3 regions of the Bradyrhizobium sp. MI1.10 genome follow, and region 1 is predicted to be linked to each of the others. Evidence: predicted binding sites of a transcription regulator. Region 1 holds the regulator's gene; each other region holds the start of a gene.
The links. Region 1 encodes PhoB, which activates phosphate uptake and scavenging genes when phosphate is short. Its sites were predicted from a motif close to TGTCATNNANCTGTCAT; they were not measured.
Positions count from the first base shown of each region.

Region 1 (7,688 bases):
CCTGTTCGACGAACCCTGTTCGGCGCTCGACCCGATCTCGACCGCCAAGGTCGAGGAGCTGATCCAGGAGCTGTCCGAGGATTACACGATCGCGATCGTCACCCACAACATGCAGCAGGCGGCGCGCGTCTCCGACAAGACCGCCTTCATGTATCTCGGCGAGCTGATCGAGTTCGACGACACCAGCAAGATCTTCACGTCGCCGACCGACCGGCGCACGCAGGATTACATCACCGGCCGGTTCGGCTGAGGAGACGCGACATGGCTTCCGAACATACCGCAAAGGCTTTCGACACCGACCTCCAGGAACTCACCCGCCTGGTCGCCGAGATGGGCGGCATCGCCGAGCGCATGATCGTCGAGTCCGTCGACGCGCTGATCCGCCGCGACGTCCCGCTCGGCCAGCGCGTCGTTGCCATCGACACCGAGCTCGACGCGCTGCAGAAGCGCATCGAGGAGCGTGCGGTGCTCACCATCGCCCGCCGCCAGCCGATGGCGGTCGATCTGCGCGAGATCGTCGGCGCCATGCGCGTCGCGACTGATCTCGAGCGCATCGGCGACCTCGCCAAGAACATGGGCAAGCGCGTCGCGGCGCTGGAAACGGACTTCCATCCGCTCAAGCTGTTCCGCGGCCTCGAGCACATGACCGACCTCGTGCAGCAGCAGGTCAAGTCGGTGCTGGACGCCTATGCCGCGCATGATTTGCCGGCGGCGATGGCGGTGTGGAAGGGCGACGAGGAAGTCGACGCCATCTGCACCTCGTTGTTCCGCGAGCTCCTCACCTACATGATGGAGGATCCGCGCAACATCTCGTTCTGTATTCACCTGATGTTCTGCGCCAAGAACATCGAGCGGATCGGCGACCACGCCACCAACATCGCCGAGACCGTGTTCTACATGATCGAGGGCCAGGCGATCACCGACAAGCGGCCGAAGGGCGACATGACGACCTTCGCCAACACGGTACCGAACACCTGAAGACTTAAGGGAGCGACGACCCGATGGGCGCACGCATTATGGTGGTTGAGGACGAGGAAGCCCTGACCGAGCTTCTCCGCTACAACCTCGAAGGCGACGGCTATGACGTCGAGACGGTGATGCGCGGCGACGACGCCGACACCCGCCTCAAGGAGCACATCCCCGATCTGATCGTGCTCGACTGGATGCTGCCGGGCCTGTCGGGCATCGAACTGTGCCGGCGGCTTCGCACCCGTCCCGAGACCAAGCAGCTCCCGATCATCATGCTCACCGCGCGCGGCGAGGAGAGCGAGCGGGTGCGGGGTCTTGCGACCGGCGCCGACGATTACATCGTCAAGCCGTTCTCGGTGCCGGAGCTGCTGGCGCGCGTGAAGGGCCTGCTGCGGCGCGCGAGCCCCGAGCGGCTCGCCACCGTGCTTGCTTTTGGCGACATCGAGCTCGACCGTGACAAGCGCCGCGTGGCGCGCTCAGGCCGGCCGATCGATCTCGGTCCGACCGAATATCGCCTGCTGGAGTTCTTCCTGGAGCACCCGGGCCGGGTGTTCTCGCGCGAGCAACTGCTCGACAGCGTCTGGGGCCGCGACATCTATATCGACGAGCGTACCGTCGACGTGCATATCGGCCGCCTGCGCAAGCTGCTCAATCTCGGCCGCGAGCAAGACCCGATCCGCACCGTCCGCGGCGCCGGCTACGCGCTGGATGATCGGTTTGCGAAGGCGGAGCAGGTGTAGGGTTGCAGGCTTGTTTGTTGGCGAGCTGTCCCTGCATTCTCCGATGTCGTCCCGGACAAGCGAGCGCTGATCCGGGACCCATAACCACAGGGAGTGGTTTGGCGAAGACTCCGAGTTACCCCTTTCGCACGACTACTTCGTGCTCGGAGTATGGGTCCTGGCTTTCGCCAGGACGACACTGAAATTATTGAACTGTCTTTGCGCGACGACTTGCCGTGATTACCGCGGACCCGGCTTCACCGGTGCGCGGCGCCGATCCGACGCCGGCTGGTACGCAACACGCGAGTGCTGGGCGCAATAGGGCAGGCCGGACAGCGCCCGTCCACCGCAGAAGAAGAAGTCCGGGCTCGAGGGATCGCCGACCGGCCAGTGGCAGGTCGCCTCGTTCAATTCGAGCAGCGACAGCCGCTGGCTCATCGGCACCACGTTGTCGTAGGTGACCGGATCCGGCTCAGCCTCGACCTCGAAGGCCTGCGCCAGCGCGGTGTTGCCGCGCGAGATCGGGCGGCTCACCCGCATCATGTGCTGCGCGGGGCGCGCCTTGCGCGGCCGGGGCGCTGCCGATGATGGGCTCTTGGCGCGGCCCGAGAGGCCGAGCCTGTGCACTTTGCCGATCACGGCATTGCGGGTCACATTGCCGAGCTCCGCCGCGATCTGGCTGGCCGAAAGTCCGGCCTCCCAGAGCTTTTTCAGCTGCTCGACGCGATCATCGGACCAGGTCAAAACCGTCATTGCACCCTTTCCCTCGCTGCGCGCCAGCCATCCTGGGGCCTCGCAGCGAATGCCTAAGCCTTCAAAAACCCGTGCCGCCAGAATCCCTTAAGGCTCGCCGGGCGCGTCTTGAACGCCCGAACGTTTACGCCGGTACATAAGGACTTAAAGATCAGAACCACTGCACGAGATGTCGTATCTGACAATCCAAACGCTACAATATGGCGTGACTCCCGCGCAAGAGTCCGCCGACTCGCTTCCACATGTTCCGTGGCTAAATCCCGCAAAATCGGCACCGCAAGACTACGGATTCAGCGTTTCGCGAGGCTTTCCGGGCGGCATTGACACCCGTTTCACCAGGCCTAAGATAGTCGCACGTGCCGCCCTCAAGAGGCGGCACGTTTCGTTTTCCGGGCCGGTCGATGGTGCGTTGCGTAATGCACGCTCACACCGTCCGCAACATTCAAGTGACCGTCATGACTAACAGCGCAGCGCCGCATTTGCTCCCCGTTTTCGCCAGGTCCGACCTCGGTTTCGAGCGTGGCGAAGGCTGCTGGCTGATCGCGACCAATGGCGAGCGCTATCTCGATTTCACCTCCGGGGTGGCGGTGAATGCGCTCGGCCATGCCCATCCGGCGCTGGTCGCGGCGTTGCAGGAACAGGCCACGAAGCTCTGGCACATGTCGAACCTGTTCCAGAGCCCGGACGGCGAAAAGCTTGCCGCGCGCCTGTGCAATGAAAGTTTCGCGGACTTCGTGTTCTTCTGCAATTCCGGCGCCGAAGCGCTGGAATGCGTGATCAAGGTCGTGCGCCGCTATCACGCCGCGAAGGGCCATCCAGACCGCTATCGCATGATCACCTTCGAAGGCGCCTTCCATGGCCGCACGCTGGCGACGCTGGCCGCGACGGGTTCGGCAAAATATCTCGAAGGTTTCGGCCCACCCATGGAGGGCTTCGACCAGGTTGCGCATGGCGATCTCGAGGCAGTGAAAAAGGCGATCGGTCCGCAGACCGCCGGCATCCTGATCGAGCCGATCCAGGGCGAGGGCGGTGTGCGTTCGGCAACGCCCGCCTTCCTGAGGGCGTTGCGCCAGCTCTGCGACGAGCGCGGCCTGTTGCTCGCCTTCGACGAGGTGCAGACCGGCATGGGCCGCACCGGCGATCTATTCGCGTACCGCCGCCTTGGCGTCGAACCCGACGTGATGTCGCTGGCCAAGGCGCTCGGCGGCGGCTTCCCGATCGGCGCCTGCCTTGCGACCGCGGAAGCGGCGTCCGGCATGACGCCGGGCTCGCACGGCTCGACCTTCGGCGGCAATCCGCTCGCGATCGCGGCGGCGAATGCCGTGCTCGACGTCATGCTCAAGCCCGGCTTCTTCGACCACGTGCAGAGGATGTCGCTGCTGCTCAAGCAGAAGCTCGCTTCCGTGATCGACCGTCATGGCGATGTCGTCAGCGAAGTGCGCGGCGAGGGCCTCCTGATCGGCATCAAGGCCGTGGTGCCCTCCGGCGATCTCGTTGCCGCCTTGCGCGACCAAAAACTGCTCACCGTCGGTGCCGGCGACAATGTCGTGCGTTTCCTGCCGCCTTTGATCGTCACCGAAGCCGAGATCGAGGACAGCGTCGGGCGGCTCGAGCGCGCCTGCGCGGCGTTGTCTGGCAACAAGCGGGCGGCAAGCTGATGAGCACGTCGCCCGATAAAACGCCCAAGAAAACACCGAAGCACTTCCTCGATATCAACGAGCTGCCGCTGTCGGAGCTCAAGCGCATGCTGGCCGCGTCCTCCGCGATGAAGGCGAAGCAGAAGGCGCATCAGCCGGTCAGGCCGCTCGAAGGCAAGACGCTGGCGATGATCTTCGAGCGCCCCTCGACGCGGACGCGGGTGTCGTTCGATGTCGCCATGCGCCAGCTCGGCGGCGAGCCCATCATGCTCACAGGCGCCGAGATGCAGCTCGGTCGCGGCGAGACCATCGCCGACACCGCGCGCGTGCTGTCGCGCTATGTCGACGCCATCATGATCCGCATCCTCAATCACGATGCGCTGCTGGAGCTTGCGGCAAACGCCACCGTGCCCGTCATCAACGGCCTGACGCGGCGCTCGCATCCCTGCCAGGTCATGGCCGACCTCATGACCTACGAGGAACATCGCGGCCCGATCGAGGGCAAGACGGTGGCCTGGACCGGCGACGACAATAACGTGCTGGCGTCCTGGGCGCACGCCGCCGAGCGCTTCAAGTTCCAGCTCAATGTCGCGACGCCCCCGGAGCTCGCACCGAAAAAGGCGATGCGCGACTTCATCAAGGCGACCGGCGCGCCGATCATGCTCGGCACGGATGCCGAAGCTGCCGTGCGCGGCGCCGATTGTGTCGTGACCGACACCTGGGTGTCGATGGGCGACAAGGAAGGCGAGCACCGCCACAACGTGCTCAAGCCCTATCAGGTCAATGCCCAGCTGATGTCGCTGGCCAAGCCCGATGCGCTGTTCATGCACTGCCTGCCCGCCCATCGCGGCGAGGAGGTCACCGACGAGGTGATCGACGGTCCGCAATCCGTCGTATTCGACGAGGCCGAAAACCGCCTGCACGCGCAGAAGGGCATTCTGGCCTGGTGCTTCGACGCGGTGAAGTAACGCGGGCCGGTGAAGTAGCTTTGGATCGTCGGGGGGGGGGGGGGGGGGGCGCCCCCCCCGGGGGGGGGGGGGGGGGGGGGGGGGGCGGGGGGGGGCGGGGGGGGGGCCCCCCCCCCCCCCCACACCGAGTTTGCCGTGCTTGCGTACGATCCGTTCTGCATTCCGGATGCAGCCGCCCCCTTCCAATTTCGCCTTCCGACCCCAGATAAAGCGCCATGGTTTCCCAATCCCCTGACATGAAAACCGGGCCCGAAGGCCCGGTTCGCGCGCCATCCGCGGTTCCCATCGATGACGCCGTGCTGCCCTACGAGGTCGACGCGCTCGACGTGCGCGGTCGCCTGGTGCGGCTTGGTCCGGCGCTCGACGAGATCCTGACCAAGCACGATTATCCGGCGCCGGTCGGCAAGCTGCTCGGCGAGGCCATCGTGCTGACCACGCTGCTCGGCTCGTCGCTGAAGTTCGAAGGCCGCTTCATCCTCCAGGCCCAGACCGACGGTCCTGTGTCGTTCCTGGTCGTGGACTATCAGGCGCCGGATCGCCTGCGCGCCTATGCGCGCTATGATGCCGCGCGCCTCGGCGAAGTCCAGGATTCCGGCAAGACTTCCGGCGCGCTGCTGGGCCACGGTCATCTGGCCATGACCATCGACCAGGGCCCCGACATGAGCCGCTACCAGGGCCTGGTCGCGCTCGACGGCGGCAGCCTCGAAGACGCCGCTCACGAATATTTCCTGCGCTCCGAGCAGATCCCGACACGCGTGCGTCTCGCCGTGGGCGAGGAGTGGCGTTCGAACGACGGCGGCAAGCATCGCTGGCGTGCCGGCGGCATGCTGATGCAGTTCCTGCCGAAGGCGCCCGAGCGCGCGCGGCAGGCCGATCTGCATCCCGGCGATGCGCCCGAGGGCGTCGAGGTCCATGCCGTCGCTGAAGACGATGCCTGGGTCGAGGCGCGCTCGCTGATCGAAACCGTCGAAGACGTCGAGCTGATCGATCCCGAGCTGTCCGGCGAGCGGTTGCTCTACCGTCTCTTCCACGAACGCGGCGTGCGCGTGTTCAATCCGCTGCCCTTGAAGGCGCAATGCTCCTGCTCGCGCGATGCGGTGGCATCGATGCTGAAGAGCTTTTCGTCCGACGACCGTGCCGCAATGGTCAAGGACGACAAGGTCGTCGTGACCTGCGAGTTCTGCAGCTCGGTGTACGAGTTCACACCGGATGAGGCGGGCGTCGAGGACGCGTAGCGCGGTGCCGTAGGGTGGGCAAAGCGAAGCGTGCCCACCATTTCCAGCGCTAGTTCAACACCCGCTTGTTATCCGGGCTGTCCAGCGAGAACGTCGGCACGTCGATCTCGAAGCGTTCGCCGCTTGCGCTGACCATCTGGTAGCGGCCGGTCATGAAGCCCGAGGCGGTCGTGAGCGGCACGCCGGAGGTGTATTCGAAGCGTTCGCCGGGCGCGAGCGTCGGCTGCTCGCCGACGACGCCCTCGCCTTTCACCTCCTGCTGCCGGCCGGTGGCATCGGTGATGATCCAGTGCCGCGTCTTGAGCTGCACGGTCTCATCGCCGGAATTGGTGATGACGATGGTGTAGGCCCAGAAATAACGGGAGCGGTCGGCCGACGACTGCTCCGGAACAAAGTTCGGCTCGACGGTCACTTCGATCTGGCGGGTCACGGCGCGGTACATGATTGCCATCATACCGAAAACCGCCCGGGAACCAAACGCCGGAGGCGGCCTTGGCGACATCGTCCCGCCTGAATTCGCAGGGAAGTACACGTCCAAGTGTAGGTCCAAACGTACTTGCATGTGATCCGGTGGCTTTGCGAGATGACGGCCGGACCGGTACACTCCTTGCCACGTCGCGATTTGCGGAAGGGTTTTTAGGCCCCCGATGACTATTGCCGACCAAGTGACGGGATCGACGATCGCGGGAACCGCTAAACCTGTGGAGGTCAAGTCCGCGGGGGCAAAGCGGCGCGCGGCCGCGCCGGCCATTTCGCTGCCCGCCATCGGGGAGCGCGAACTCCGGCTCGACCTGTTCCGCGGCCTTGCGCTGTGGCTGATCTTCATCGACCATTTGCCGCCGAGCCTTCTGACCTGGTTCACGATCCGCAATTACGGCTTCAGCGACGCCACCGAGATCTTCATCTTCATCTCCGGCTATACCGCCGCCTTCGTGTACGGTCGGGCGATGCTGGAGTCCGGCATTGTCGTCGCCACCGCGCGCATCCTGCGGCGCGTCTGGCAGATCTATGTCGCCCACGTCTTCCTGTTCACGATCTTCCTTGCCGAAATCTCCTACGTCGCGACCAGGTTCGAGAACCCGCTCTACACCGAAGAGATGGGCATCATGGATTTCCTCAAGCAGCCCGACGTGACGATCGTGCAGGCGCTGCTGCTGCGCTTCCGTCCGGTCAACATGGACGTGCTGCCGCTCTATATCGTGCTGATGCTGGCGCTGCCCTTGATCCTGTGGCTGATGAAATGGCGCCCCGACGTGACGCTCGGCCTCTCGGTCGCGCTCTACGCGGTGACCTGGGAATACGACCTCTATCTGTCCGCCTATCCGAACGGCTTCTGGGCCTTCAATCCCTTCGCCTGGCAATTGCTGTTCGTGTTCGGGGCATGGTGCGCGCTCGGGGGTGCGCGAC
Region 1 covers NZ_JBVVPN010000044.1:16,935-24,622, forward strand. The annotation lists gene pstB (phosphate ABC transporter ATP-binding protein PstB) at 1-250, shown strand, start outside; gene phoU (phosphate signaling complex protein PhoU) at 262-978, shown strand; gene phoB (phosphate regulon transcriptional regulator PhoB) at 1,002-1,709, shown strand; gene AC0L3K_RS32710 (GcrA family cell cycle regulator) at 1,929-2,441, opposite strand; gene AC0L3K_RS32715 (aspartate aminotransferase family protein) at 2,897-4,099, shown strand; gene argF (ornithine carbamoyltransferase) at 4,099-5,046, shown strand; gene AC0L3K_RS32725 (Hsp33 family molecular chaperone) at 5,262-6,281, shown strand; gene apaG (Co2+/Mg2+ efflux protein ApaG) at 6,331-6,735, opposite strand; gene AC0L3K_RS32735 (OpgC domain-containing protein) at 6,929-7,688, shown strand, end outside.

Region 2 (7,688 bases), on a different contig from region 1:
ACGAAGTGCACTGTCGCTCCGGACAGCTTGACGCCGGCGCGCAACGCCTGGCCGTGCGGGTCGAGACCGGGGAACGATGGCAGCAGCGAGGGATGGATGTTGAGCATCCGCCCGTACCAGGCCTCGGTGAATTCGGCCGTGAACAGGCGCATGAAGCCGCCGAGGCAAATCAGCTCGATGCCGTGCTGATCGAGCGCTGCTTGCAGCACCTTCTCGAAGCCGGCGCGGTCCTTGCCGAACGGCTTGCTTTCGATCACCAGCGTCTTCACGCCGCTCGCTTTGGCCCTTTCCAACCCCTGCGCATCGGCCTTGTTCGAGATGACGAGCGAAATCTCCGCCGGAAAATCCGGCGCGGCCGCGCCCTTGATCAGCGCAGCCATGTTGGAGCCACGGCCGGAAATCAGGATGGCGACGCGGCGTTTCATCACAGCGCCAGATCGAGATGGCCGTTATAGACGACGCGGTGCTCGCCCTCAGCCGGGATCACAGTGCCGAGCTGTGCCACGGTCTCACCGGCATCGGCGAAGACCTCGACGACCTCTTCGACCTTGTCCGGCTCGACGATTGCGATCATGCCGATCCCGCAATTGAAGGTCCGCAACATTTCGAGCTCGGCGATGCCGGCCTGCGCGGCCAGCCATTTGAACACCGGCAGCACTGGCAGGCGCGCCAGATCGATACCGACGCCGAGATGCTTCGGCAGTACGCGCGGAATGTTGTCGGTGAAGCCGCCTCCGGTGATGTGGGCAAGCCCCTTCACCGCGCCGGTCTCGCGGATCGCGCGCAGGCAGGATTTGACGTAGAGACGCGTCGGCGTCAGCAACGCGCCGCCGAGCGTCATGACGGGCGCAAACGGCGCCTGCGCCCCGAAGCCGAGGCCGGATTGTTCCACGATCTTGCGCACCAGCGAGAAACCGTTGGAGTGCACGCCCGACGAAGCGAGCCCGATCACGGCATCGCCGGCGGCGATGTCCTTGCGCGGCAGGAGCGTGCCCCGCTCGGCGGCGCCGACGGCAAAGCCGCCGAGGTCGTAGTCGCCGTCCTTGTAGAGGCCGGGCATCTCGGCCGTCTCGCCGCCGATCAGGGCGCAGCCGGATTCGCGGCAGCCTTCGGCGACGCCGGCGACAATCGACGCGGTCGCCTCCGGATCGAGCTTGCCGCAGGCAAAATAGTCCAGGAAGAACAGCGGCTCGGCGCCCTGCACCACGAGGTCGTTGACGCTCATGGCGACGAGGTCGATGCCGATCCCGCCATGCAGGCCGGTCTCGATCGCGATCTTGAGCTTGGTGCCGACGCCATCGGTCGCGGCCACCAGGATGGGATCCTTGAAACCGGCGGCCTTGAGATCGAATAGGCCGCCGAATCCCCCGATTTCGGCGTCGGCGCCGGGCCGTGCGGTGGCGCGCACCATCGGCTTGATCAGGTCGACCAAGCGGTTGCCCGCATCGATATCGACGCCTGAATCGGCGTAAGTGAGGCCGTTTTTGCGGTCGGTCATGCCCGATTTCCAGTGGGTTTGCGGCTGGTTACGTCGAATTCCGGGGACGCGCAATGGCTCGCATGGCGCGCCGCCGTATACTATGTAGAGATATCAACCGGTTCAGCCTGCAAAGGGCCGAATTCGAGGTCAGGCCGGGTGCCGGGAAGCGCCGTGTGAGTATACCGAACATCATTACTTTGGGCCGCATCATGCTGGTCCCGATCATCGTCTGGGCCATCGTGTCGAGCCAAATGGAGGTGGCGTTCGCCGTCTTCCTGATCGCCGGTATCAGCGACGCGGTCGACGGCTTCCTTGCCAAGCGCTTCAACATGACGAGCGAGCTCGGCGCCTTGCTCGACCCGCTCGCCGACAAGGCGCTGCTGGTCTCGATCTACATGGCCTTGGGCATCTGGGGCGCGATTCCGCGCTGGATCGTCATCCTGGTGGTCTCGCGCGACATCATGATCGTCGCCGCCGTGATCATATCGTGGCTGTTCGACCGCCCTGTGGAGATGAAGCCCTCGAAGGTATCCAAGCTCAACACTGTGGCCCAGGTGGCGTTCGCAGCGCTGGTACTGGCCGCCCTCGCCTTCGGCTTCAAAGCCGGTCCTTATGATATAATCCTGATGGGCCTCGTCACGATCTTCACGCTCTCCTCCGTGTCGCTCTATCTCGTCGAGTGGTTGCGGCACATGAGCACGATCGAGGCCAAGTAGCAGCACGATCGAGGCCAAATGAGTTGGGAAGCGGCCCCGCAAAGGCCAACTCCCGTTCGATTAAGTCGCATCTCTTCAAACCAAGCCGGCATATGCCGGCACGGAGCAAAGCAAGCGTGCCAGGCCGCGTTCATCCCCGACAATTGGCGTTTTCGCTACCGCATGCGGAGAGCCTGAGCCGGGACAATTTCCTCGAAGGCCCCGTCAACGCCGCCGGACTTGCCCTCATCGACGCCTGGCCGGAATGGCCGAACCGGATCATGTGGCTGGCCGGCCCGGAAGGAAGCGGCAAGAGCCATCTCGCCGCGATCTGGGCCGAGGCCTCAGGCGCCCGCTCGACCACGGCCAATGGGCTGACCGCCGAAGCCGTCCCGGCTGCGCTCGCCACCGGCGCGCTGGTGGTCGAGGATCCCAAGGCGAGGGGATTCGATGAGCGCGCCCTGTTCCATCTGATGAATCTGGCCCGCGAGGACGGCGCCTACGTCCTCTTCACCGGACGCGAGGCGCCCGCCTCTCTCGAGATCGAGCTCGCCGACCTGCGCTCGCGGCTCCGCGCTGTCCCCGTTATCTCGCTGCTGCCGCCTGACGACCAGCTCTTCCGCGGCCTGATCGTCAAATTCTGCGCCGACCGCCAGCTCGCCATGGACGAGAGCGTGGTCAGCTACCTCGCCACTCGCCTGGAGCGGTCCTCGGCCGCCGCCCGACGGGCTGTGGACCTGCTGGACAGCGAGGCCCTGCGCCTCGGCCGCCCCGTCACCCGGGCCCTGGCGGCCGAGCTGCTCCGGGATGTCTGACCAAGGCGGCTTGACGCGGCCGGGCCGCGGAACATCAATGTCATCGAAACGTCATCGCTCTAACACATGCTCCCGCGGGTTTTGCGCGTAAGTCGCAAATTGGGGCGAACTGGATGGATCGACTTCTGATGGACTCTGCGCAAGCTGTTGAAGTTAAAGAAAAAGCCCCGGAAGCCGAAGGCCCGCCGGCGATCGCATCGAGCCCCGAGCGGTTCATCAATCGCGAGCTCTCCTGGCTGCACTTCAACCGCCGCGTCCTGGAGGAATCGGTCAATCCCAGCCACCCCATGCTGGAGCGGGTGCGATTCCTGTCGATTTCAGCGAATAACCTCGACGAGTTCTTCATGGTCCGCGTCGCCGGCATCAAGGCCCAGGTGCGCGAGGGCATTGCCGAGCGCAGCCCCGACGGTCTGACGCCGTCCGAGCAGCTCGCGCTCATCAACCGGACCGTTTCGCAGCTTGCCTCCGACCAGCAGGCAATCTGGCGCGACCTGCGCGGCACGCTCGCCGACGAGGGCATCGTGCTGGTCGAGGGCAAGGAAGTCACCAAAGCGGAACGAACCTGGGTCGAGGACTACTTCCTCAGTAACGTGTTCCCGCTGCTGACACCGCTCGCGATCGACCCGGCCCACCCCTTCCCGTTCATTCCGAGCCTCGGCTTCACCATCGCGCTCCAGCTCACGCGCGCCGCCGACGGCAAGCAGATGAACGCGCTGATCCGCATGCCCGGCAAGATCGACCGCTTCATCCGCCTGCCGGCCGAGGGCAAGATAGTCCGGCTGATCTCGCTGGAGCAGGCCACCGCGCTATTCATCAACCGCCTGTTCCCCGGCTACAATCTTCACGGCCAGGGCGCCTTCCGTGTCATCCGCGACTCCGAACTCGAAATCGAGGAAGAGGCCGAGGATCTCGTCCGCTTGTTCGAGACCGCGCTGAAGCGCCGCCGCCGCGGCTCGGTGATCCGGCTCGAGATCGATGCCAAGATGCCGGAGCAGCTGCGCAGCTTCGTACAGCACGCGCTGTCGACCGCCGACGACGAGGTGTTCCTGGTCGATGGCGTGCTCGCCATGAACGAGCTCTCGCAGCTCACCCGCCTCGACCGGCCCGATCTGGAATTCACCCCTTACGTGCCCCGCCATCCCGAGCGCGTGCGCGAGCAAGGCGGCGACATCTTCGCTGCGATCCGGCAGAAGGATCTCGTCGTTCATCACCCCTATGAATCCTTCGACGTCGTGGTGCAGTTTCTCCAGCAGGCGACGCGCGACCCCGACGTCGTCGCCATCAAGCAGACGCTCTACCGCACCTCGAGCAACTCGCCGATCGTGCGCGCGCTCGTGGAAGCTGCAGAAGCCGGCAAATCCGTCACCGCGCTGATCGAGCTGAAGGCCCGCTTCGACGAGGAGGCCAACATCCGCTGGGCACGCGACCTCGAGCGCGCCGGCGTGCAGGTCGTCTATGGCTTCCTCGAACTGAAGACCCACGCGAAATTGTCGATGGTGGTGCGCCGCGAGGGCGGCAGCCTCACGACTTACGTCCACACCGGCACCGGCAATTACCACCCGGTGACCGCGCGCATCTACACCGACCTCTCCTACTTCACCTCGGACCCGACCATCGGCCGCGATGCCGCCCGCGTGTTCAACTTCATCACCGGCTATGCCGCGCCGAGCGATCTTGAAAAGATGGCGGTCTCGCCGCTGACCTTGCGCAAGCGCATCATCGAGCACATCCAGGGCGAGACCGCGCATGCGCGCCACGGCCGGCCCGGTGCGGTCTGGATGAAGATGAACGCGCTGGTCGACCCCGACATTATCGACGCGCTCTACGAGGCCTCACAGGCCGGCGTGCAGGTCGAGCTTGTGGTGCGCGGTATCTGCTGCCTGCGGCCCGGCATTCCCGGCCTGTCGGAGAACATCCGCGTCAAGTCGATCATCGGACGATTCCTCGAACACGGCCGAATTTACTGCTTCGGCATGGGCCAGGGCCTGCCGAGCGCGAAAGCGGCTGTGTATATCTCCTCGGCCGACATGATGCCGCGCAATCTCGACCGCCGCGTCGAGGTGCTGTGTCCGCTGCAAAATCCCACGGTGCATCAGCAGGTTCTCGAACAGATCATGGTCGCCAATCTCAAGGACAATGAACAGAGCTGGCAATTGTTGCCGGACGGGTCCTCAACGCGTATGAAGACCGCGAAGGGCGAGGAGCCTTTCAACGTCCACAACTACTTCATGACCAATCCGAGTCTGTCTGGCCGTGGTAAGTCGCTCAAGGAATCCTCGCCGCGCCGCCTCACGCGCCGTAATGAACGTCATCAATCCTGATCCGGGATCGTCGACGTGAAGCGGCCGCGCAAGCGCGGCTCGAGCGTCGCGGTCATCGACATCGGCTCCAACTCGGTCCGTCTCGTCGTCTACGAGGGACTGACGCGGAGCCTGATTCCGATCTTCAACGAGAAGACGCTGTGCGGGCTCGGGCGCGAGGTGCAGAGCACGGGCCTGCTAGCGCCCGACGCCGTCGACAAGGCACTGACCTCGCTCAAGCGCTTCCGTGCGCTGTGCCGGGTGATGCAGGTCGGGCGGGTGTTTGCGATTGCGACCGCCGCTTGCCGCGACGCCTCCAACGGCCCCGACTTCATCGCGAAAGCCGAGCGCATCTGCGCGGTGAAGATCGAGATCCTGTCGGGCCCGCGCGAGGCGCGGCTGTCGGCGCTTGGCGTGATCTCCGGCATCCATCATCCCGACGGCATCGTCGGCGACCTCGGCGGCGGCTCGCTCGAACTGATCGACGTGCGCAAAAACACGGTGCGCAGCGGCGTGACGCTGCCACTCGGCGGCCTCGCGCTGCAGGACCTCGCGCATAAATCCCTGAAACGCGCCGACCGCATCGTGCGCGAAGCGCTCGACGGGGTGCCGCAGCTCAAGGCCGGGAGCGGCCGCAGCTTCTACGCCGTCGGCGGTACCTGGCGCGCGCTGGCGCGCATCCACATCATCCAGAGCGGCTACCCGCTCCAGGTGATGCACGGCTATTCGATTTCGGCTGCCGAGGCGCTCGATTTTTCCCGACGTCTCCGCCGGCTTGCGGCCGCCGGCATGCTTGCAGACATCGAGATCGTCGCCGACGCCCGGCGCCCGCTCCTCACCTATGCGGCACTGGTGCTCGAGCACATCATCCGGGTGGCGAAGCCGAAGACCATCGTGTTCTCGACCTTCGGCGTGCGCGAGGGCCTGCTGCACGAGAAGCTGCCGGAGTCCGAACGCAACAAGGACGGACTGATCTGCGCGGCCGAGGAGCTGAACCAGCTGCTGTCTCGTTCGGCAAAGCACGCGCGCGAGTTGATCGCCTGGACCGACCGCCTCGCGCGCGTGGTGAAGCTGCGCGAGACCGAGGAGGACCGCCGTCTGCGCCACGCCGCGTGCCTGTTGTCCGACATCGGCTGGCGGGTGCATCCCGATCATCGCGGCGAGCAGACGCTGAGCCTCGTCGTCAACGGCAATTTCGGCGCGATCACCCACACCGAGCGCGCCTTCGTCGGCCTGTCCGTGTTCTATCGCTATGCGGGGCTCAGCGAGGAGAACCAGCCGCCGGTCGCCATGCAGGAGCTGCTGACGCCGGCGCAACTCGAACGCGCCCGCCTACTCGGCGCGGCCTTCCGCGTTGCGCATCTGATCTCGGCGGCGCGTCCGGGCGTCTTGCCCGCGACGCATTTCCGCAGCGTGGGCCGCAAGCTGTTGCTGGTGTTCGAGCACCGCCTCGGCGATCTCGTCGCGGATCGCGTCGGCAGCCGCTTCCGCGCGCTCGCCCGCCTGATCAACCGCGCCGGCTCGATCGTGCGGCGCTAGCGCATGATCCGGAAAAGCCTGAAGCGCTTTTCCGAAAAGATTATGCTCGAAAGATAAGCCTATTCCGCCGAGGCCTTGGCGTGGCGCTCGGAGGATTCCAGCGCGGCCGCGCTCATGCTGCGCCGGCGCCAGATGGAGCCGACGGCCAGCACGACGACTACGCCGAGAGCTGCGCACAGATATTCGCCGCCTCCGCCGCCATGGGCGAATTGCGGCGGGATGCGCAAGGCGCTGAGCACGTTGTCGAGCGAGGCGCCGAACGGACCGTCGGACAGCGTGTGCAGCCTCGGCGCGATGCCGGGATCGGTAGCGATCACCTCGCCCGCAATCCAGCCGAGCAGCGCCGCGCCGGCCCACACCAGAACCGGCAGCTTTGCGAGCAGCGCCATGATCAGCGCCGCACCGGCGACGATCAAGGGCACGCTGATAGCAAGACCGAGCACCAGCAAGGGCGCGCTGCCATTGGCGGCCGCGGCCACCGCAATGACGTTGTCCAGGCTCATGACGATGTCGGCGACGACGACGATCTGCACGGCCTGCCACAGATGCGAAGCCGACTCCACGCCGTCCTCGTCCTCCTGTTCCGGCACCAGCAGCTTTGCCGCAATCACGATCAGCGCAAGACCGCCGACCAGCTTGAGGTACGGCAGCTCCATCAGGCTCGCGACGATGCCCGTGAAGATGATCCGCAGCACCACCGCGGCGCCGGCACCCAGGATCATGCCCCACAGCCGATGCCGCGGCTTGAGGCCGCGGCAGGCGAGCGCGATCACCAGCGCATTGTCGCCGGACAAGAGGATGTTGATCCAGATGATCTTGCCGACCGCGACCCAGAAGGTCGGTTCGGCCATCTCAACGC
Region 2 covers NZ_JBVVPN010000024.1:47,492-55,179, forward strand. The annotation lists gene purN (phosphoribosylglycinamide formyltransferase) at 1-425, opposite strand, end outside; gene purM (phosphoribosylformylglycinamidine cyclo-ligase) at 425-1,498, opposite strand; gene AC0L3K_RS24450 (CDP-alcohol phosphatidyltransferase family protein) at 1,654-2,196, shown strand; gene AC0L3K_RS24455 (P-loop NTPase family protein) at 2,313-2,990, shown strand; gene AC0L3K_RS24460 (RNA degradosome polyphosphate kinase) at 3,119-5,311, shown strand; gene ppx (exopolyphosphatase) at 5,327-6,829, shown strand; gene AC0L3K_RS24470 (TerC family protein) at 6,889-7,688, opposite strand, start outside.
Region 2: AC0L3K_RS24460 (RNA degradosome polyphosphate kinase) is a predicted target of PhoB. The motif match lies at 3,029-3,045, and genes of this name have one in related genera.

Region 3 (7,688 bases), on a different contig from region 1:
AGAGAATGTCGAGCGCCCCACCCGGCTGATCGACATTTCCCGCCTGCCGCTCCGCAAGGTCGAGGGGACGGCCGACGGGTCCTTGCGCATCGGCGCCCTGGTGCCGAACTCGGACCTCGCCTACCATCCATTGATCGAGCAGCGCTATCCCCTGCTCGCCAGCGCCATTCTGGCCGGCGCCTCGGCGCAATTGCGCAACATGGCCTCCGTTGGCGGCAATCTGATGCAGCGAACGCGCTGCGCCTATTTCTATGACACGGCCACGCCCTGCAACAAGCGACATCCCGGCAGCGGCTGCTCGGCGATGGACGGGCTGAACCGCAACCATGCGATCCTGGGTACGAGCGCCGCCTGCATCGCGACCAATCCGTCCGATATGAGCGTGGCGCTGGCCGCGCTCGATGCGCTCGTGCACATCGCGGGCCCCTCCGGCGAACGCACCATCGCGCTAACTGATTTCCACCGGGTGCCCGGCGACAAGCCTCACGTCGATACCAACCTCGGCACCGGCGAGATCATCACGGCGATCGAACTGCCGCCGCTCGGCTTTGCTCAAAACTACAGCTACCTCAAAATTCGCGACCGCATGTCCTATGCCTTTGCTCTGGTCTCGGTTGCCGCCGCGCTCGAATTGGAGGGCAACGCAATCAGCGGGGCACGCGTGGCGCTCGGCGGCGTGGCTCACAAGCCCTGGCGCAGCCTCGAAGCCGAAGCTGCGTTGCGCGGTCAGGCCGCGACGCCCGATCACTTCTCGCACGCCGCGGATCTCTTGCTCCAGGGAGCAACGGCCCGCTCACATAACGGCTTCAAGGTCGAGCTCGCACGCCGCGCCATCGTGCGGACGCTGACACAGGCGGCGAACGCCACACCGCAATCCCAGGCTCACAAGAAGATCGCGTGAGGACCCTATGAACGCTTATGTCGGAACGCCAACGTCGCGTGTCGACGGCCGAGCCAAGGTCACCGGGGCCGCCAAATACGCCGGCGAATTTCCGGCGGACGGGCTCCTCCATGGCTTCGTGGTCGAGGCCACCATTCCATGCGGGCGCATTGCCCGCCTCGACACCAGTACGGCACTCCAGGTCGAAGGCGTACTCGACGTGCTCACGCATGCGAACCGTCCGCCACTGGCCGACAAGGACGATTCGTGGAAGGACGAAGTAGCGCCCGAGGAAGGCTCGCCTTTCCGTCCGCTTTATGATGACACGATCAAGTTCAATGGCCAGCCGATTGCGTTGGTCGTGGCGGAGGACTGGGAAACCGCGAAATTTGCCGCGACTCTCGTGCGGGTCGAATATGAGCAGCATGGTTTTGCGACCGACCTCGAAGGCGAGCGCAGCAACGCTGCCGAGAAGGACAAGCCGCACAAGCCGCGGGGCGACGCCGTAGCGGCTCTTGCGGGAGCTTATGTGCGCCACGAGGCGGACTACGTGATACCGACCGAGCATCACAATCCGATGGAGCTCTATGCGACTACGGCGGTCTGGGACAGCAATGGCAAGCTCACGATCTACGACAAGACTCAAGGCGTCCAGAACGTCCACAAATTTCTCTGCGGGGTGTTCGACAAGAAACCGGATGACATTCGCGTGGTCTCGCCATACGTCGGCGGCGCCTTCGGTTCCGGCTTGCGGCCGCAATATCAGGTGGTGTTGGCAACACTCGGCGCGCTCGCGCTGAAGCGGTCCATTCGCGTCGTGCTGACGCGGCAGCAGATGTACGGGCTCGGATACCGGCCGATGACCATCGAGCGCGTCGCGCTCGGCGCAAAATCGGATGGTACGCTCGACGCCGTTACGCACGAGGCCATTGCCGTCACCTCGCGCTACGAGGATTTTGCGCGCAACGATACCGGCTGGGCCGAACAGCTCTACAAGACCCCGAACAGCCGCTTCGCGCACAAGCTGGTTCACCTTGACGTCTCCACGCCTTGCGACATGCGCGCACCGGGCGCGGCGTCGGGCGTCTGCGCGCTCGAATGCGCAATGGACGAGCTCGCCGTCGCGCTCAAGCTCGACCCGGTCGAACTGCGGCTGAAGTGCTACTCGGATCGCGACCAGAGCGAAAACCTCCCCTACACCAGCAAGCAGTTGCGCGAATGCTACGCGCGCGGCGCGGACGCCTTCGGCTGGAGCAGACGCAATCCTGTGCCGCGCTCGATGCGCGACGGCAAGGAGCTGGTCGGCTGGGGCATGGCGACGGGTGTGTGGGAAGCACTGCAGATGCCGGTCGCCGTCCGTATCGCGCTGACGTCGAACGGACATGCCGAGGTGTCATGTGCCGCATCGGACATCGGCACCGGCACCTACACCATTGTCGCTCAGGTCGCAGCCGACGCACTCGGCCTCCCAATCGAGAACATCAGCGTCAGGCTCGCAGATTCCAGTCTGCCGCAGGCGCCTGTCGAGGGCGGCTCCTGGATGGCCGCCTCGAGCGCACATGCGGTGCTCGCAGCCGCCGAGGAAGTGCGCAAGGAGCTGTTAGCTCTGGCCGGGAAGATGCCAGGCTCGCCGGTCGCCGGCGCCGAGCTTGTCGATACGGTGCTGACCGACGGCAGCATTGCCAGCGCCAGCGACAACAGCCGCGCAGTCTCGATCGCCGACGCGATGCGCCATGGCGGCGTCGAGCGCATCGAGAAGGAGAAGCTCAACCAGTTCGGTGAGGACAAGAAACACGCGCGCAACACCCATTCGGCCGTCTTCGCCGAGGTCAAGGTGGACGAAGAGCTAAACGTCATTCGCGTGACGCGGGTCGTGAGCGCCGTTGCGGCCGGGCGGATTCTGAACACCAAGACCGGCCGCAGCCAGATCATGGGCGGCGTGGTCTGGGGGATCGGGATGGCGCTCCATGAGGAGACGGTGATGGATCATCGCTTCGGTCGGATCATGAACGCGAACATCGCCGAGTACCACATTCCCGTGAATGCGGATGTTCACGACATCGACGTGATCTTCGTCGACGAGCCGGACGCGCACATCAACGGGCTCGGCATCAAGGGCATTGGCGAGATCGGCATCGTCGGCGTCCCGGCGGCGATCGCAAACGCCGTCTATCACGCCACCGGCAAACGCATCCGCCGCTTCCCGATCACATTGGACAAGCTGCTGGACTGAGCCGATGGTCATCCGACCCGGCCCGCTCGGGATCGCGCTCCCTGTCATCCAGCTGTCATCAAATGTGTCGAGACCTGTCGGTCTCGCACATTCGGGACATGACATGGACTATTTCAAGCGCTTCAACTTCCTGTTCGCCGCACCTGTGTTCGACGCCGACGACCTCGAAGGTGTCCGCTTCAACCAGATCATCGAGGAGATCCAGCGTTCCGGCTTCGAGGTCGTTCGCGCCCGCAAGCTGGAGGACGCGGAGATGGCGGTGCAGACCGATGCCGCGATCGGCTGCATGGTGGTGGACTGGGGCAAGAAGGGCCTGGAGGGCAAGACCTCGGCGCTGATCAATTTGATGCGGCGGCGCGGCCTCGATTTCCCGATCATCCTCCTGATCCGGCGCAAGCGGTTCGAGGATCTGCCGGTCGAGGTGCTCGACTTCATCGACGGTTATGTCTTCCTGTCCGAGGAGACACCGACCTTCATCGCCAAGAACCTGATCAGCCGTCTGAAGCAATATGCGGAGACGCTGAAGACGCCCTTCTTCGGCGCGCTGGTCGATTATGCCGAAGAGGGCAACCAGCTCTGGACCTGTCCAGGCCACAATGGCGGCGTGTTCTACAACCGCAGCCCGATCGGGCGGGTGTTCGTCGAACATCTCGGCGAGTCCGTGTTCCGCGACGACCTCGACAATTCCGTGCTCGACCTCGGCGACCTCCTCACCCACGAAGGTCCCGCGCTAAGGGCGCAGAAGGAAGCCGCCCAGATTTTTGGCGCGGAAAAGACCTATTTCGTGCTCAACGGAACCTCGACATCGAACAAGATCGCGCTCGGCGCTCTCGTCACCGACGGCGATCTCGTGCTGTTCGACCGCAACAATCACAAAGCCGCTCATCATGGCGCGCTGATGATCAATGGCGGCGTTCCGGTCTACGTGCCGACCATCCGCAACGCCTGGGGCCTGATTGGCCCGATGCGCTGGGACATGCTCGACGAGAAAACCTTGCGCGAGACGATCCGCAATCATCCCTTGGTGACGGACAAGGACGCCTGGCGCAAGGAGCGGCCGTTCCGCGTCGCCGTGGTCGAGCAGTGCACCTATGACGGCACCATTCACAGCGCCGAGATGATCTTGAAGCGCATCGGCCATCTCTGCGAGTACATCCTGTTCGACGAGGCTTGGGCCGGCTTCATGAAATTCCACCCGCTCTATGCCGGCCGCTTCGCCATGGGGCTGACCAACCTTCCCCCCGAGGCTCCCGGCATCATCGCGACGCAGTCGACCCACAAGCAGCTCGCGAGCTTCTCGCAGGCATCCCAGATCCACATCAAGGATCGTCACATCCGCGGCCAGAAACGGCGCGTCGAGCACCGCCGCTTCAACGAAAGTTTCATGCAGCACGCTTCCACGTCGCCATTCTACCCGCTGTTCGCCTCGCTCGACGTCGGCGCACAGATGATGAAGGGCCGCTCCGGCGAAGTGCTGTGGGACGACACGATCCGGCTCGGCATCGAGTTGCGCAAGAAAATCCGCGCGATGCGCCGGGAGTTCGAGGAGAAGGAGCAGACTCCGGACCGCCGCTGGTTCTTCGAACCCTTCGTCCCCGACCGCGTCGCAATTCCCGACGTCAGCCGCGCCGGCGCCGCCCACAACGTCGCCTGGGAAACACTCTCCACCGACGAACTCGCCACCAACCCTGCGCTGTGGCAGCTCTCCCCCGACAGCGCCTGGCATGGCTTCCCTGGCCTCAGCGAGGGGTTTGCCATGACCGATCCGAACAAGCTGACGCTGCTCACGCCCGGCTTCGATCGCATCACCGGCGCCTATGTCGAGCACGGCATCCCCGCGCCGGTCGTCGCGCAATATCTGCGCGAGAACCGCATCGTCCCCGAGAAGAACGACCTCAACTCCCTGCTCTTCCTGCTCACTCCGGGCGTCGAAGCAAGCAAGGCGGGCACGCTGATCTCCGGTCTCGTCGCATTCAAGCGGCTGCACGACGACAATGCGCTGCTGGCCGACGCCATCCCGGAGTTCTGCCAGCGACGGCAGGCGCGCTATGCCGGCGTGCGGCTGCGCGATCTCTGCGGCGATATGCACCGTTTCTTCCGTGCCGCCGACGTCAGCGCACTCCAGGCCCGGCAGTTCATGCCCGAGCACATGCCTGACATCGCGATGTCGCCCCGCGATGCCGCGCGCTACCTGTTCCGCAACGATGTCGACTATCTGCCGATCGAAGCGATCACGGGCCGCATCGCCACCACGCCCTTCGTGGTCTATCCGCCCGGCATCGCAACCATCGTGCCCGGCGAGCGGCTGACGGAACGGGCCAAGCCCATGCTGGATTATCTCAAGATGTTCGAGACCTGCTTCAACACGTTCCCGGGCTTCGATGTGGAAATCCAGGGCGTCTACAAGGAGATCGATGCGCAGGGGCGCATCGGGCTCTATACTTACGTCGTTGCCGGGTAGGTGCCGATGAACGAAACTGCGATTGCGCGCCCGGATGACGGGCCAGTCGTGGTCCGGCCCTCACGCGAGAGCGATGTCGATGCGATGCTGGCGATCTACCGCCATCACGTCCGCAACGGCGTGCCACGCGACGTCGAGGGAACCGGTGCGCCCGAGCCGGACGATCTGCGCGACCGCCGCAAGAACCTGAAGCAGACCCGCCTGCCGCATCTGGTCGCGACCTTTCGTGGTGAAGTCGTGGGATATGCCTATGCGGTACTGTTCCGCAAGCGTCCAGCCTATCGCTACGCCGCCAAGCATTCGATCTATGTGCACCACGACCATCTCGGCCGCGGAGTCGGACGGCTATTGCTGCAGGAGTTGATCGACGCGTGTGCGGCGGCCGGCTTCCGCCAGATGATCGGCTATATCGATGCCGACAATGCCCCCTCGCTGGCGCTGCACGAGAAGTTCGGTTTCGCGCGCGCCGGCCTGCTCTGCGGTGTCGCCTATCGCAACGGTCACTGGTCCGACACCGTCATGGTACAGCGCTCGCTCGGTGCCGGCGTCACCGCGCCGCCGCCCGTCACGGCGCCCGGCCGCTAGGCCCTCACGACGGAAAGTCAGCCGGTCTGACCTGGATGCGGTCGGCATGCAAGGACCAGTGGTGCAGTGCCTGGTCCTCGCAAAACCTCGCCTTCGCCCGCTCTCTGGCTTCGTTCTCGTCGGAAGCGTCGATCTCGAGCGTGCCCTGGCACACCTCGATCTGCCGGCCGTACTGGCCGAGCACGTCCTTCATGAACCTGACCACATAAGTTGACATGGGACCTCCTGCCTGCCCCGGCGGCGCTCACTCTAATCCCATTTAGCCGGATTGCGGGAGGGAGATTTTGATGCGGATCAAGGTCGGGGCGCGGTTCCCGCCCGCCGACAGTCGTCGGCTCAATCCGTCAACCACCCTCGCCCCGCCTAGGGGCCTGCGGAAGGCGCGCGCGACACGAGCGCCCGCGCCGACATCACGTCGTGATGTCGAGTATCGACTCTGTCGTTTCTGAATAGGCCTGAATGACCTTCGCATTGGCAATGAAGCTGTACTTCGCGGTCGCCAGTTGAACGAATTCGCTGGCGAGATCGACATTCGGCGCGGCGACCAGGCCGTCCTGGTTTGCGAAGGGGGCGCTTGGGTCGGATTGTGCGGTAAAGCTCGGCGAAACCGCCGACACGGTCGTGAACGTACCGCCCGGCGTCGAGCCGCTCGATTGGTCGACCTGATCGACTCGCAACGGCACATACGCCGCGGGAAACGTCGGACTAATGCTCGAACTGACCGCACTGGCCGATGTGCTCGATCCGCCTGACGCAGGTAGCGGGCCTGTCGTGCGAATGTTGGCGATATTGCTCGCGGCCACGTTCACACGCAAACTCGCCGCGGAAAGTCCGGATGTCGCAATCGAAAATATGCTCATGAACCCTGATCTACAGGACAAGTCATACGTGTTCACTCACGCCATCAGTAAAATCCGCCGCTTTCTGTTTTCATCCTCGTAACCAGCGATCGGAGCACGATCAGACTTCGCGCGCCCTACGCCGGCATCACACCAAACGCCTGCTTGAACCGCTCGGCATAGCGCGGCCAGACCTCGGGATTGATGATGCGCGGCGGGCGCTTACCGTCGAGCGTCTGCAGCACCTGCTCGGCGGCGATGCGGCCCATGTTCTGGCGCGCCTCGATCGTGACGCCGGCCGTATGCGGGCTCGCCAGCACGTTGTCGAGCTGGAGCAGCGGATGCTCCGGCGGCGGCGGCTCCTTCGACCAGACGTCGAGACCGGCGCCCGCAATGCGCTTGTCACGCAACGCCTGGAGCAGCGCATCCTCATCGTGGATGAAGCCACGCGCCGTGGTGATAAAGTACGCATGCGGCTGCATCAACCCAAACTCGCGCACGCTGATCATATTGCGGCTGCCCTTGTCGAGCGGACAGGAGATCGAGACGAAGTCGGCGCGGCGCAAGAGCTCGTCGAGCTCGACCTTCTCGCCGCCCCGCTCGGCCATCATTTCGGCCGTCAGGTACGGATCGTAGGCCAGCACCTTCATGCCGAACAGGCCCTTGCACAGCGCGGCGATGCGGCGACCG
Region 3 covers NZ_JBVVPN010000005.1:193,486-201,173, forward strand. The annotation lists gene AC0L3K_RS07915 (FAD binding domain-containing protein) at 1-901, shown strand, start outside; gene AC0L3K_RS07920 (xanthine dehydrogenase family protein molybdopterin-binding subunit) at 909-3,113, shown strand; gene AC0L3K_RS07925 (Orn/Lys/Arg family decarboxylase) at 3,217-5,574, shown strand; gene AC0L3K_RS07930 (GNAT family N-acetyltransferase) at 5,581-6,159, shown strand; gene AC0L3K_RS07935 (hypothetical protein) at 6,164-6,376, opposite strand; gene AC0L3K_RS07940 (flagellar basal body rod protein FlgC) at 6,570-7,019, opposite strand; gene AC0L3K_RS07945 (hydroxyacid dehydrogenase) at 7,136-7,688, opposite strand, start outside.
Region 3: AC0L3K_RS07925 (Orn/Lys/Arg family decarboxylase) is a predicted target of PhoB. The motif match lies at 3,156-3,172, and genes of this name have one in related genera.